DNA from 2 places in the Nostoc sp. ChiQUE02 genome. Region 2 is predicted to be linked to the other one. Evidence: riboswitches for the same ligand, from Rfam matches in the RefSeq annotation. Region 2 holds a riboswitch; the other holds the start of a gene.
The links. A riboswitch is a leader RNA that binds a small molecule or an ion and turns the genes downstream of it on or off. The one in region 2 is predicted to bind cyclic di-AMP.
Positions count from the first base shown of each region.

Region 1: it holds a riboswitch for cyclic di-AMP, as region 2 does, so the genes downstream of both, RM347_RS22470 (glycosyltransferase) here and ntrB (nitrate ABC transporter permease) in region 2, are expected to answer to the same signal.

Region 1 covers NZ_JAVRBN020000023.1:83,724-91,391, reverse strand. Annotated here, with positions in the region: gene RM347_RS22475 (alpha-D-glucose phosphate-specific phosphoglucomutase) at 1-1,547, shown strand, start outside; cyclic di-AMP (ydaO/yuaA leader) riboswitch at 2,066-2,275, shown strand; gene RM347_RS22470 (glycosyltransferase) at 2,438-3,709, shown strand; gene RM347_RS22465 (hypothetical protein) at 3,794-3,991, shown strand; gene RM347_RS22460 (lamin tail domain-containing protein) at 4,176-7,631, opposite strand.
Region 2 covers NZ_JAVRBN020000004.1:335,389-343,056, reverse strand. Annotated here, with positions in the region: gene RM347_RS06620 (FG-GAP repeat domain-containing protein) at 16-1,257, opposite strand; gene RM347_RS06615 (aminopeptidase P N-terminal domain-containing protein) at 1,935-3,245, shown strand; gene RM347_RS06610 (sensor histidine kinase) at 3,598-4,788, opposite strand; cyclic di-AMP (ydaO/yuaA leader) riboswitch at 5,230-5,444, shown strand; gene ntrB (nitrate ABC transporter permease) at 5,542-6,393, shown strand; gene RM347_RS06600 (ABC transporter substrate-binding protein) at 6,486-7,668, shown strand, end outside.

The DNA.
Region 1 (7,668 bases), on a different contig from region 2:
AGCCCCACTACCTGGAAAATTTTATTCAATCCATCTTCGATTCTGTGGGGGACTTGCGCGGACAAACCTTAGTCTTGGGTGGTGATGGTCGTTATTACAACCGCCAAGCTATTCAAATCATTTTGAAAATGGCTGCGGCCAATGGCATTGGGCGGATTAAAGTTGGTCAACGGGGTATTTCGTCTACTCCTGCGACTTCCGCGATTATTCGCAAGTACCAGGCTATTGGTGGCATCATCTTGTCTGCTAGCCATAATCCGGGCGGGCCAAATGGTGACTTTGGTGTGAAATATAACATTAGCAACGGTGGCCCAGCGCCGGAAAAGGTGACAGAGGCTATCTACGATCGCAGTAAAGTCATCGATAGCTACCAAATTCTGGAAGCACCAGATGTAGATTTAGAAACCTTGGGTGAGTCACATTTAGGAGAGACGGTAGTTGAGGTGATTGACTCCGTACATGATTATCAAGAGTTAATGGAGTCCCTGTTTGATTTTGAACGGATTCACCAACTGTTAACAAGAGGAAATTTTCGGTTCAGCATTGATGCCTTACATGCCGTGGCTGGCCCCTATGCCCATGCCATTTTCGAGCAACGTTTGGGTGCACCAGTGGGAACTGTGCAAAATGGTACACCCCTAGAAGACTTTGGGGGCGGGCACCCTGACCCCAATCTGGTTTATGCTCATGAGTTGGTGGATATTTTATACGCAGAGAATGCACCAGACTTTGGGGCAGCTTTTGATGGAGATGGCGATCGCAATATGATCTTAGGGCGTAAGTTCTTTGTCACTCCTAGCGATAGCCTCGCAGTTTTAGCCGCAAACGCCAAGCTAATCCCTGGCTATAGTGAGGGTTTAGCCGGGGTAGCGCGATCAATGCCTACTAGCCAAGCAGTAGATCGAGTTGCTGCTCAGATCGGGATTGAATCCTATGAAACACCCACTGGCTGGAAGTTTTTCGGCAATCTCTTAGATGCGGGTAAAGCTACTCTCTGCGGTGAAGAAAGTTTTGGTACCAGCTCTAACCATATCCGCGAAAAAGATGGGCTATGGGCTGTGCTGTTTTGGCTAAATATCCTAGCAGTCCGGCAACAATCTGTTGAGCAGATTGTCCGGGAACACTGGCAGACTTATGGACGCAATTATTACTCCCGCCATGACTATGAAGAGATACAGACAGGACCTGCCAACACTTTGATAGAAAGGCTGCGTTCTTTATTGCCAACTCTCAAAGGCAAGCAATTCGGTAACTATCAAGTTGAATACAGTGATGACTTTAGTTATACCGATCCTGTTGATGGTAGCATTAGCGAGCAACAAGGTGTTCGCATTGGCTTTACCGATGGTTCTCGAATTGTGGTGCGACTTTCTGGTACGGGAACTCAAGGTGCAACCCTAAGGGTTTATCTAGAAAGCTATGAGCCAGATCCCGCCAAACATGACCTTGATCCACAGGTTGCACTTGCTTCTTTAATCACTATTGTCCAGGAGATAGCCCAGATCCGCGAACTGACAGGACGAGAACAGCCAACTGTGATCACCTAGTACTTTGCTTGCGCTAGTTTTGAGGTTTGTAGTCAGCACAAAGCGTGCTTAGAAAATAACGATGCTTTGTGCTTACTACGAACTTGCTTACCATTGCTATTATTTGGTGAAGCCCAGATATTAGATGAAAATGAACGTATCAATAGTAAAATTGAATTGGCGCAAAAGTTCTAATAGACTCTTTCAGATTTCGGCAATTTCTTTAGCCAGAGTAATATCTGTGACAGTCTGAAAAACGTCAATTAAATTAAATAAACTTCGTAGTAATATTTATCAACTGCAATTCTCAAGACTTTGTTCATTGCCAGAAACTAAAGAAAATCTAGCGGTGAATATCAGTAAGTTTATTGTTGCAAGCATATCAAAAACTCAAAATTTACCCTATATTCTGATTCTCCAACGCTAGTTACAACGAGCTTTGTGGTGATTCTCACCACATTTTTTTTGTTCATCCTCTTGACATAGTTGATGATGACACGTTATAAACTTTGAAGATAAATAAAGTCAGTCTGCCTAATCCACTATAATTACCTGAAACATTTTGTGAGTAAGGGTAAACCGGAGCGGAGGAACCAAGTTTGGGGCGTATCTTGAAGAAAGTTAGGAGTTAATGGTTGAGGAGTTAGAAGTGACTAAAGTATATAACTCAGAACTCATAATTTTCTAAAGAAGGACATCTCTCAGTCCTAGCCCGTCAGCTAACTTCGTCGGCATTGAGAGGAGACTGAACGAGCAGCATTCTTACAAGTAATGCCTTGTTCTCGTCAGTGTCCTTTGGCTGGTAACTTTGCGGTTCGTTGTGCCTGCCTCGGCCTTGAGAGAGGATAACAATATCTTGATTTCTGGCGTCTGAGGCAGGATTATTTGCCTTGAGGTGAAAATCAGCTATGTTGTTCCAGAATAAGAAACATCGCATTGCCCTAATTTCTGTTGATGGAGACCCAGCGGTTGAAATTGGTCAAGAAGAGGCTGGAGGTCAAAATGTCTATGTGCGTCAAGTAGGTTATGCCCTAGCCCAGCAAGGTTGGCAAGTGGATATGTTCACTCGTCGTAGTAGTCCTGAACAAGCTGCGATCGCTCAACATAGTCCAAATTGTCGTACTATTCGGTTAAAAGCTGGCCCCGCTAAATTTATCGGGCGAGATAACTTATTTCACCATCTACCTGAATTCATCAGAGAATTCCAGCAATTCCAGGAGCAACAAGGCTTCCATTACTCCCTAATTCATACCAACTACTGGTTATCATCTTGGGTTGGCATGGAATTGAAAAAGCAGCAACCGCTGATTCAGGTACATACTTACCACTCTTTAGGAGCGGTTAAATACAGAAGTATTGGTGATATTCCCGTAATTGCAGCCCAGCGATTAGCTGTAGAAAAAGCCTGTTTAGAAACTGTAGACTGTGTAGTTGCAACTAGTCCGCAAGAACAAAAACACATGCGGATACTCGTTTCCAGCAAGGGGAATATTGAAATGATTCCCTGTGGCACCGATACTGATAAATTTGGAAATATTCAACGGTCTGCGGCGCGGGAAAAGTTGGGAATTGCACCAGATGCCAAGATAGTTCTCTACGTTGGTCGCTTTGACCGACGCAAAGGAATTGAAACTTTAGTACGAGCCATTGCCAAATCTAGTTTAAGGGGTGAGGCTAACCTCCAACTAGTGATTGGGGGTGGTAGCCGTCCAGGTCAGAGTGATGGAATTGAACGCGATCGCATTGCCAGCATCGTTACTGAACTTGGATTAGAAGATTGTACAACCTTTGCTGGTCGCCTAGATGAAACTGTCCTTCCCTTCTACTACGCCGCCGCTGATGTCTGCGTAGTACCCAGTCACTATGAACCTTTTGGTTTAGTTGCCATTGAGGCAATGGCTAGTCAGACTCCAGTCGTAGCTAGTGATGTTGGTGGGTTGCAGTTTACTGTTGTACCAGAAGTCACAGGGTTACTTGCCCCTCCCAAAGATGAAGTAGCTTTTGCTGCTGCCATAGACCGGATTCTCATCAACCCAGCTTGGCGAGACCAGTTAGGTGAAGCGGCTCGACAACGAACAGAAATTGCCTTTAGTTGGTATAGTGTGGCATTCCGACTAACTCAGCTATACACTCGTTTGCTGGCTCAAACAGCACCCAATACCCGACCCCGGATTGCAGCTTAACTTCTACAGTTTTAAGCGTGCAGCTAAATAATCATCAGAGTCAAACACAAACTACTCAACCTGCTTAATTAGAGGGTCAGAATTATGCTGAATATTGGAGATTATGCTTTGCATCAAAGAACAGGGCAGATTGGTCAAGTTTTCGGTTATGGACATCAGGTAATGGATGGAGTTTACATAACCACTCTCAAAGTCAGAGTAAGCAAGCATAAAGCAACTAGTCGTCAAAGCAGATTTATCGAGGATGCTTACTCTACTTGGACGCAGACAGAGGAAGCATAAATTACTTGATTGCTCATTAACCCCAAACAGCCAAAGCAATACGATTCAGTTAAGGCTAAAACTCTTTATCGAAGTTCAAACAACAACTCTAAAAAGAGTTGTTGTTTGAACTTTGGGGTTTTCAGCTAGTGGTCTGTCCCATTAATTTTGCGGGGTAAAAGGTAATTAAGCCCTTTCCCTTCCCCTATTTCACTTTGGCGCGGAAGCGAACAAAGCCATAGGAATTTGCTGGTGTACCGGAACCAGTGGCTGCGGGTAGATTGGGTAAAATTGGGCTGCGTGTAATATCTACAGTTACAGCCCCATTAGTGTTAATACCACATTGCGATGGTGTGGCTGCATCATTGGCTGGATAAAAACGCCCGCGATCGCTGGCATCTTGTATATTGCTAAGATAAACCGTGGGTGTATTAGAACCAACAGCCAAGGCAATACCTTGATCTGCTCCTGCTAACCCACCATCACCAGGAGTTTGACCATTAAAGGCAGTAGCAAGAAAAGTAGTATTGCTAGGAACTAAGTCACAGAATTTGACATTAGTAGCATTACTCGGCCCCTTAGAGAGGAAATAGATAGTGTATTCCACCTCATCCCCTGGCTTCACAGTGCCAGCATTAATCAATCCTCGCAAGTAGCCAGCAGGCCATTTGTCATCACTATCATCAGAGGCATAAGGTTCTGGTACATAGTTTGCAGCATTACTAGGAACATCGCTACGACCATCCACAATATCGGTCAAATCTTGATTATTAATGCGGGTGATGCGTTTAATTAATAAAAGCTTTGCATTAGCAGTCATAGCACCGTTATTGTTTTCACCTACGCTGGTAATACGACTACCGATAGTATCAGTATCTCTAGTTGGCAAGTAGTTTGGACACCGTGCGCTGGCATTCTTACTGGTACTAGCTTCCCAGCAAGCACTACTATTACTATCTTGACCATTTGGGGTCAAGCTGATAGATTGTCCATTGCTGCTTCCAGCTAAAGAGGACTGATAGGTATTGTCCCAGAGATTCAAAGAACTTGGGGGAGGCGCATTTACCCCACTACCAGCACCATAGGCAACATAGTCGATAATTTTATTTTGGTTATCGTACAACCAGATATCATCACCAGAGTTATTCAGCTTAGGAGTCTGTCCTAACCAAGTTTGAAAAGCTGCTGCTGTTGCTTGCTGGTTGGGTTTATTATTCCCAATCCAAATCACAGCATATTGCCCTGGTTGTAAAGTTGTACCATTGGGAAATGTATAACTAAACCCGCCAGCACCATCACTACTACCAACAATGAGGTTGCCATCTGTGAGCTTCACACCACTCAAATCTACAGCAGATGCAGAAGCATTGTAGAGTTCAATAAACTCATCATTCGTGTCAGCAGCAATAGTATTACCTGTTTCATTATATAGAACTTCGTTAATGATAACTTTGCCTGCTAATGGTGAAACCTGATAATTCAGAGCATTTAATGCTGTGAACAACGTCGGGTCATCATCGTCAGTTTTACTAGGATCATTTCCTAAGTTCACCTTATCATCAGTTGTTTGTAAGAAATTATTGCCTGGGGTGGGAGAGTTAGTAGTACCACCAGCAGAGTCTGCATCTGTGAATACCTTACCAACTGTTCCTGTAGGGTTATCTGGAGTATTGAACTCAGCACTTGCTTGGTTACTAATAGAATTGCCACCATTAGCATCGTTAATTGTGGCAGTAATTTTAATGATGATGGTATCGCCTACACGCAAAGTACCAGAGTTAGTAACAGCACCAGAACCGTTGTAACTAGGATTGAGAGTGATGTTATTTCCCGCAGTAACAGTTGAAATTACCTTACTTACAAAGGTTAGCTGTGAAGGCAAGGAATCGTAAATAACAAAATTGATTGCGTCGCTGTTACCTGGATTAAGGTTGGAATAAGTGATAGTGTATTCGACACTATCGCCCACAGTGACTGTACCGCTACCATCATTGTCAGTCAGGAAGCGAACAGATTTAGTTCCTTTCACATTTGCCTGCTTGTTTGCGGTAATAACTAAGGGAGCAAGTACTGCTTGACTAGGGAAGTACGTCCAGGTGTCTATTCCCTTAAAGTCACCGTAGATGCTACTAAACTCATGCTCTCCTGTTGCACTATTTATCCCTCTGGAGGCATTACGGGGGTTAGTAGCTCCCGTACCACCTAAATTAATCGATGTTCCATTGGCGGTAGTATAATTATTGTCATTGTAATAAACCGTCGTAGAGCTAATCTGCTGTCCATTTTGATCCGTAAGATTAGGAAATGTAGCAGGCGGGTTCTCCATCGTAATTTTGAACCCCAGAGGATTATTCTCAGCGTCCAACATAGGAAAGTGATATTCACCCGCTCTGGTCGTGATTTGGGCATTGTAGGATGCATTATTCGCTAGGGGTTGTAGATTAATCCCATTGGCATCTTTGCCATCCCAAACTACCACATTAGACCCAGAAGATAGTATGTTCTGTAGCACGCGATCGCTACTGGGGTCATAAATGCCATCATTATTAGTGTCAATGATGATTTGATAGCTACCACTAGAAGCAGAATTAAAGCTAAAATAGCCCCCAACCCCGACATAAGTTTGGTTCCCACTCCCTCCATTTGCTCCAGTGAATTGAAAATTAGTCGGTGCTGCTGGAATAATTGGTGATAAAGGAATACCTAAACCTGAGAGCGTTATAGTGTCGGGTCGGTTGAAAAAAACTAGGTGGGTAATGTCCGTTGCAGTATCGGCAGCACTCGGATCCTGGACTCGCACATTGCCAGCAAAGTTGAGGTTGTTATCAGTAGCACCGCCAGCAGAACGGTAAAGAGTACTGTTATTGGTTTTGTCAAGATATCCCCGATTATTAGCAAAAAAGATGAAGCCAAACGGATCGACTCCATTCATATCGGTTTCATACCGATAACCATCTTTAGTTTGAATATAAAGCTTAGAGTTAAGTGCTAAATCAGCAGGAGCGCCATTCTGCCCAGCATTTCCTCCCATATTCATAGCGATATAGTTGGTAAATACCCGCCCTTTTTTGGCAACACCGTTACTATCCCGAACTGTAATATCCCAAGCAGCTACTCCGCCATTTTGGCTGCTATCTGTAGGGAATGCCGCAGTAGTAGTTCTAGGCGGAGGATTGTTAGTGGTGCTAGGGGCATGAAATTCAACTGTGTAAATACCAGTTTCTGTAGCAGTGAAGCTACAAGGACTGTACCCACCTGCACTGGGTAAGGGGCCAGCTAATTCCTTGGTAAGCGTATCAATCAAGCCAAAGCCAGAGGCCAAAACATCACAAGACCCATTTTGACCTCCGAGGGGACTACGGTAAACGATATCTTTATTACTATTAGCACTGGTAGGAACACTAGAACCAAGATTAACAATTTCTCCTGCTTGGACATAAACTTGGAGTGTTGTTTGTCTGGTAATACCCGCAGTGGTTGTACTTGCCCATTCTAAGTAGGGTCGATACCCACCATCGGCGACTAACTCTTTGCTGCCCTCAGCCCAGCTAGGTTGTATCCCTTGTCCTAAGGCACACAGAACAAAGGCGAAGCTACCTAGTAGTTTTCCTTTTACAAAAGTCCTTCTTTGCGCCTTTGCGCCTTTGCGTGAGCTTTTCATACTGTCATTCAGCAACGCCAAAATATTTATGTGAGAA
Region 2 (7,668 bases):
CCATGACCCTAACTTTTAGAACGTATACCACTGTGGACCAAGCTTATCTGCGTCGCTGATGGGAGTCTCAACCGCTGTTGTCTCATTTATAGTCCAAATGTTGTCTGCACCAGCTGTCTGATCGCGCCAGTAGATGTCGGTCTTACCATCGCCGTTGAAATCGCCAAGGGATGGTGTCAAGGCCGCGTTATTAGCGGGTAAGAAAGCTTCAGTAGCAACTGTTGTACCATCCATCAACCAAGCGGTGTTTGCACCTGTAGTTCCATTGTGCCAGAAGATATCGGTCTTGCCATCACCGTTGAAGTCACCAATTTTAGAAGTCCAGGATGAGTCAAGTGTCCCCAAAGCACCCTCTGTGACTAAGATGCCATTCATCGTCCAAACCTTGTTCTCACCAGTTTGAGCGTTTCTCCACAGAATGTCAGTCTTAAAGTCGCCGTTGAAATCACCAAGGGTAGAAGTCCAAGCGGCATCTTGTGCTTGCAGCGCAAATTCAGTCTTTTGCGTACCATCCATAAACCAAGCGGTGTTATCGCCGGTTGTCTGATTGCGCCAGAAAATGTCGCTCTTACCATTGCCGTCGAAATCAACAATGCTAGGAGTTAGTGCTGCGTCTGTAGTGTCTAGAACAGTTGCATTCAGAACTGTAGTACCATCCATCTCCCAAATAGCGTTCTCACCAGTTGTGCCATTATGCCAGAAGATATCGGTTTTGCGATCGCCATTAAAATCGCCAATCTGAGGAGTCCAAGCTGGATCAACGCTAGTTAGAGAAGCCGCAGTACCAACTTTGGTTCCATCCATCAGCACAACGCTATTCTCACCGGTTGTCTTATTGCGTAATAAGAAGTCGGTTTTGCCATCAGCATTGAAGTCAGCAATTTTATAATCATAGGCAGATAGGTCAAATTGACCTAGAGAACCCTGTTCAACAACTTTTGTGCCATCCATCAACCGAATGATAATCTCACCGGTTGTAGAATCCACCCAAACTTTGTCAGTTTTGCCATCACCGTTAAAGTCAGGAGTAATCGCCGCACTAGTTAAGTAAGGATTAGGATTGGGATTTGCTGACGTTTTGACAGGCACAGTCACTGGTTCACTTTCTAGTGCTAGTGAAGAACTCTTATTTCCAAACCCCAAATCATAATTTAAACTCTTAAGAGAAGTTGTCAAGATTTCTGATTTTGCAAAAGAATCTGATGCTAATCGAGATGTATTCAAAGATAAGGGTGAGGAATTTGAATTTTCCGGCATGGTGTATTTTTATTATTGGTTGTCATATTTTTTTAACTTTTTTTGGCAATCTCTTTCTGTAACCAAATAACATTTACCAGCTTTTAAATATTTCTTTATAACTATTTTTTCTTTATTAATGTCATTCATTGAAGATAAACATCTATTTGTTTTAAATGATTATTATGAAATTTTCAAGTTCTATACAAACAATTGCAAACTATTTTTTGTGCTTTATGTATATGATTAGTTCTAGATAAAATTGGATGATTTTAGCTATTTAATTTGACACTTAAATTTTGGATAAAATTATACTTATATCTTTAACAGTTAATCAATCAGATAAAAATATCGACAGTAGCCATATTTTTTTACAAATTTACAAATATGCTAAGTAGCTGTGCATGAATAAATTAAAGTTGGTAGTAAGCACTTTAAGCTTGATACCTACTTAAGACAGAATCTATCGCCACATTAGTCCTAATTCATTGGATAAGAACAAGATTTCCGAGTTATTTAAAAAGTGTAGAATCTAAGCCTTTGAATAAAATTGATTATTCTCTAATAATTTATGACTTGAGTAGAAACAAATATTGGCTAGAATAATTTAGATTAGCAACTACCGAGAAGCATTATCTGTGCATCCTCTGGTTGTCAAAAGTGTAAAATAACACAGTACTTTAATACATAAATCAGCTATGCAAGCAGAATATCGGCAGCGTCGCGAGCAGTTAATGGCAAAAATTGGTGATGGTACAGCCATTTTTCGCAGTGCGCCAATGGCAGTGATGCACAACGATGTCGAGTATGTTTATCGCCAAGACAGTGATTTCTTCTACCTGACTGGTTTTAACGAACCACAGGCAGTTGCAGTGTTAGCGCCACATCATTCAGAACATCGGTTTGTGCTATTTGTCCAACCTAAAGATCGCGAAAAGGAAGTATGGACTGGTTATCTTTCTGGGGTAGATGCAGCCAAGGAAATTTATGGTGCTGATGAAGCTTACCCCATTAGCGAGTTAGATGAAAAGTTGCCGCAGTATTTAGAAAAAGCCAGCCGTATTTATTATCACTTAGGACGCGATCGCGCTTTTAATGACCAAATCCTCAGACATTACCAAAGTTTACTGCGGACTTATCCTAGACGTGGTACAGGACCGATCGCTATTGAAGATACTGGCCTTGTCCTCAACAGTATGAGATTGATCAAAAGTGAAGCTGAGTTGGGATTGATGCGTCAAGCAGTAGCGATCGCAACTGAAGCGCACAATTACGCCCAAGAAATTGCTGCACCCGAACGTTATGAGTACGAAATACAGGCGGAGATGGAACGCATCTTTCGAGTGCGGGGTGGGTTAGGGCCAGCTTATCCTTCGATTGTGGCTTCCGGCGTAAATGCTTGCGTACTGCACTACATTGAAAATAATCGTCAAATGCAGGATGGAGAATTACTACTAATTGATGCCGGTTGTGCCTACGGTTATTACAACTCAGATATTACCCGGACATTTCCCGTCGGCGGTAAATTTACGCCCGAACAAAAGACGCTGTATGAGATTGTTTTAGAAGCGCAAAAACAAGCGATCGCTCAAGTCCAACCAGGTAATCCCTTCAAATTAGTTCACGATACAGCAGTGCGTGTCCTCACGGAAGGTTTAGTCGAACTTGGGATTCTCAAAGGTGAAATTGACAAGTTAATTGAAGAAGAGAAATACAAACCATATTATATGCACCGCACTAGTCATTGGTTAGGTTTGGATGTCCATGATGTGGGCGTTTACCAGCACGGTGATGACAAACCGCAAATTTTGCAACCAGGTCAAATTTTGACAGTAGAACCGGGAATTTATATTGTGCCAGATACGAAACTAGCAGAAGACCAGCCAGAGACTGATCCTCGATGGGTTGGCATTGGCATTCGTATTGAGGATGATGTGTTAGTTACGCCTAATGGACATGAGGTGTTAACTGCGGGGGTTCCTAAAGCAGTAGATGAGGTGGAAAGATAAAAAAGGAGTAACGCGAAAAAGTCAGATAATCGTGAAATGAGCAGAGGAAGCAGGGGAAGCAGAGGGAGAAAAGACTCCAGATTTGAATTCTGGGTAAATAAGTAAAGCCCTTTCTGGATAATAAATACACACATTTTTGGGGTCTGCTTAAGTCCCCAACCTCAACAACCTCAAGAGCTTACCCATCTCACAAAATGGTATTGCTCCCGATAAAAATGGGGATGTTTACCATCCCTAAGAGGATTTTGTCAAGCTCTGGCGATTGTAAATCGCAGGTACACAGAAAAAACCCACCTCCGTAGACTTTGCTTGTGTAGTATGCGACTTCTAGTCGCCCTCGCCGTGGTTTTTCTCAACTATTCACTTCTAAGGGAAAAATGACGGTGAAAGTAGAACCAACGCCTACCTGCGAGGCTAGGTTAATTTCACCTTGCAATAGTTTTACCAACCGCGAGACTATTGCTAACCCTAATCCAGTACTATCGGGGAGATAGGGACGATCGCTAGCACTTACACGAAAGTAGGGTTCAAATATCTGGGTTTGGTTTTCTGGTGCAATGCCCATTCCAGTGTCAGAAACGGCGATCGCCCATCTCTGGTTTTCCAACACCTGACACATTATAATTACAGTCCCCGACTCTGTATAACGAATCGCATTACTAATAAGATTTGTAATAATTTGTTGTAATTGAAAAGCATCTGTGACTAATTTTTCGGGAGCGCGATCGCAATCCACCAGGATTTGTAAATTTTTCCCAGCAGCTAAAGGTTCCAACATTTCACACACATTATTGATTAATTCACGCACATCGGTGGGTGCTAGTTGGAGTTTTATCTGCCCTGCATCATAGCGCGAAAGTTCTAGTACATCATTGATCAGATGGAGTAACTGTCTACCATTGCGTAGTACGCGCTCAATATGTTCTAAATTGCTATAGTTGTCTTTTATCTCAGTCTTTCGTCGTTGTTGGCGTAAAAACAGATCCGAGTAGCCAATAATAGAAGTTAAAGGATGTTTCAATTCGTGGGCTAGTTGAGAAAGATATTCTTGATTGGCGCTAATTAACTGCGTAAGTTCCTCATTATGGAGCGTTAGTGATGCTTGCAACTGCTGTAATTCCCGCAAGCGTTCCTCAACATAACTCTTGAAACATCGAGAGATCGCCTCATCTACAATCGCGTCAATCAAACGTATGGAACGAATTATCTCTACAGGCATTCCATTCAATAAATCTGCTTGTAGAGCATCAAATATTACTGTTCGGAGCAGATGATATTCTCTGGCAATTTCTGCTGGATCAAAGCCTTGTTCGGCTCGAATAGCTCCATGCTGGAAACTGGCAGTAACTACTGACTGAATATCATTATCCTGAGATTTTGAAAGCACTGTCACCATTGCTTTCAAAACATCAGGGATGTGATCCTTTACTGCTGTATAAGATAGGTCATCAGCACTTTCAATCCGTCTATCCTTGCGAACTGCTAATATCCATTTATCAAGGATGGTGTCCGTTTTTTCAGCCAGTACTTGACTAAAATCCATTATGTTAAATTCAGCTAGGAGATAGATGAGTAAACTTCCATATGGAAATAGTTTAGCGACTAGAGCGGTGTTTTACCAAATTTAGTAATATGTTTCACCTACCAAAAGAAATAGATTTTATGCATTCTTTCGTTAGCCGGATTAACTAACCGTAGAAAAAAATCATTAAGTATAATATGTATCTTATCTTAAAGAATATAAATATAGTAAGTAACAGCCTTGATGCTTGAGTTAAATTAAAGTCTTTAGCTGACTGTGCAAGGAGTTCACTCACTATTACAACCAAAATTATAAACTTTGATGATTACTGAAAAGCCAGGTAGTCAATTTATCACAGTAGTAAACTAAACAAGATTTATCATAATACATCTGCTGTTACTGAAGCATTGATGTTATATTCCACATATCGATGTTATAGTGTGGATAATTTCGTATCTACTTAGAGTAAGTCAGCCTAATTCAGCGAATCACAGTGGGTGACGTTGGAGCGGAGGAACCAAATTGTGGGGCGTATCTCAGAGAAAGTGAAAAGTTGAGAGTGAAGAGTTAGAAGTTACTTTACTAAATATTCAACTCATAACTGATAACTTTCTTCAGAAGGGCATCTCTCAGCCCTAGCCCGTCAGCTAACTTCGTAGGCATTGGGAGGAGACTGAAGAGACGGCATTTTTATAATGTTCCGATCTCATCGGTGTCCAAGGCTGGTACTGCTCAGAATTTTTGTACCTGCACTTAAATCTGTTGAGGTCGTAAATGATATTTCAACTAAATTTGGCTGCGATCGCAGCGATCGCTGGGCAAGCCGTTTGGAAAAAGACAAAACCTGTCATCTTTAGAGATGTCTTCTTTCTACCTGTATTAGGCTTCTTGGGAATAATTGTGCTGTGGTGGATTGTTGCACTTGCCAATCATGAATTAATGCCCACCCCACCAGAAGCGCTAATCGCTAATCTAGACTACATCTTAAATCCCTTCTATCAAAGAGGCCCAGGCAACTTGGGAATTGGTTGGTTGTTGATAGCAAGTCTGCGGCGAGTATTACTGGGCTTTTTGTTAGGTGCGGTAGTAGCGATTCCTTTGGGGTTTCTAATTGGGATGTCCAGACCGGCAATGCTAGCGCTCAATCCCATTATTCAAATTTTCAAACCCGTATCGCCCTTAGCTTGGCTGCCCATCGCCTTAGCAATTTTCAATTTAGCAGATCCTTCCGCCATTTTTGTCATCTTTATTACTTCCTTATGGCCAACAATTATTAATACCGCTTTAGGAGTTTCTAGCGTTTCTAAAGATTATTTAGATGTGGCACAAGTGCTGGAAATGCCCCGTTGGCGACGAATTACAAAAATAATTTGGCCTGCAAGTCTGCCGTATATTTTTACAGGTTTACGAATTAGTTTAGGCATAGCTTGGTTAGTAATCGTTGCCGTAGAAATGCTTACAGGCGGTATTGGTATTGGGTTTTTTGTCTGGGATGAATGGAGTCGCTTAAACCTGAGTTCAGTCTTTTTAGCTGTGTTGATAATTGGCTTAACTGGGTTAATTCTAGATTATGCTGTGGGTAAACTCCAAGAAGTAGTAACCCATCGCCCTAGAACTTCCAACTAACAAAATTCGGCTGCTATCAAAACAGCAAAATAAAATACAACGAGACTCTGCGTCTAAAGCTTGAGCAATTAATCACCAATGGAGCTACAAAAATGGGTGATATAAACTGGACTCGACGAGATTTTATTAAGGGAATAGGAGCAACCACAACAGGAATAGCGCTGTCCTCCTGTGTAATTTCAGGAGACAGATCCGCCAAAGGGCTAACTGAAGAAGCCTTAGCCGTACAACCAGTAGTTAAATCGCAAGACCTAGAAAAGTCCGATCTCACCGTTGGTTACGTTCCTGTTAATGATTGTGCGCCATTTGCGATCGCCTGGAAAAAAGGCTTCTTCCGCAAATATGGTTTGAACGTTACACTTAACCGCGAAGCTAGTTGGGCCACCTCCCGCGACGGTTTAATTTTTGGTCGCCTGGATGCTTCACCCGTAGTATCCGGTGCAGTCACCAACGCCAGAATTGGTGCCGAAGGGGCACGCCACGCCCCCTTGTGTGCAGCCATGACCATTCACCGTCACGGTAACGCCATGACAATGAACAAAGCCATGTGGGATTTTGGGCTGCGTCCGTGGTACGAGTATCAAGAACAATATGGCGATGGCGCTTTAGAAGCCTTTGGGCGCGATTTCCGAGGCTATTTTGACAAGCAGCCGCCAGAAAGCAGAGTTTGGGCGGTAGTATTAAGTTCCGCCATTTACGAATACTTTGTCCGCTACATATCCGCCGCCGCTGGTGTAGATCCGCTTAAAGAGTTTCGGATCATCATCGTTCCGCCCCCTCAAATGGTGACAAACGTGCGGATTGGTGCAATGCAAGCTTACATGGTTGCAGAACCCTGGAATACACGAGCAATTACAGGTAATGAAAACATCGGTTTTACCTTCGCACAAGGTAAAGAAGTCTGGTTGGGACACCCAGATCGTTTGTTGGGCGTGATGGAATCTTTCATCGACAAAAATCCCAAAACCTATCGTTCCCTAGTAAAAGCGATGATTGAAGCTTGTCAGTATTGCAGCAAAGTAGAAAATCGCCAAGAAGTAGCCGAACTACTTACAGACCGTTCCTTTACAGGTGCTAGACCTAAAAAGAAAGATGCCCCAATCGCAAAGTTTACAAGTCCGGGAATTCTCGGTAATTACAACTATGGTGGCTTTGATGGCAAAGACCGTACCATCAAAGCCGCTGACACCACGATTTTCTTCGATATTCCTGACAACCTTCCCAAACAGCCAGGAGAACACTCAACATTCTTGTGGAGATCGAGAAGCATCTGGC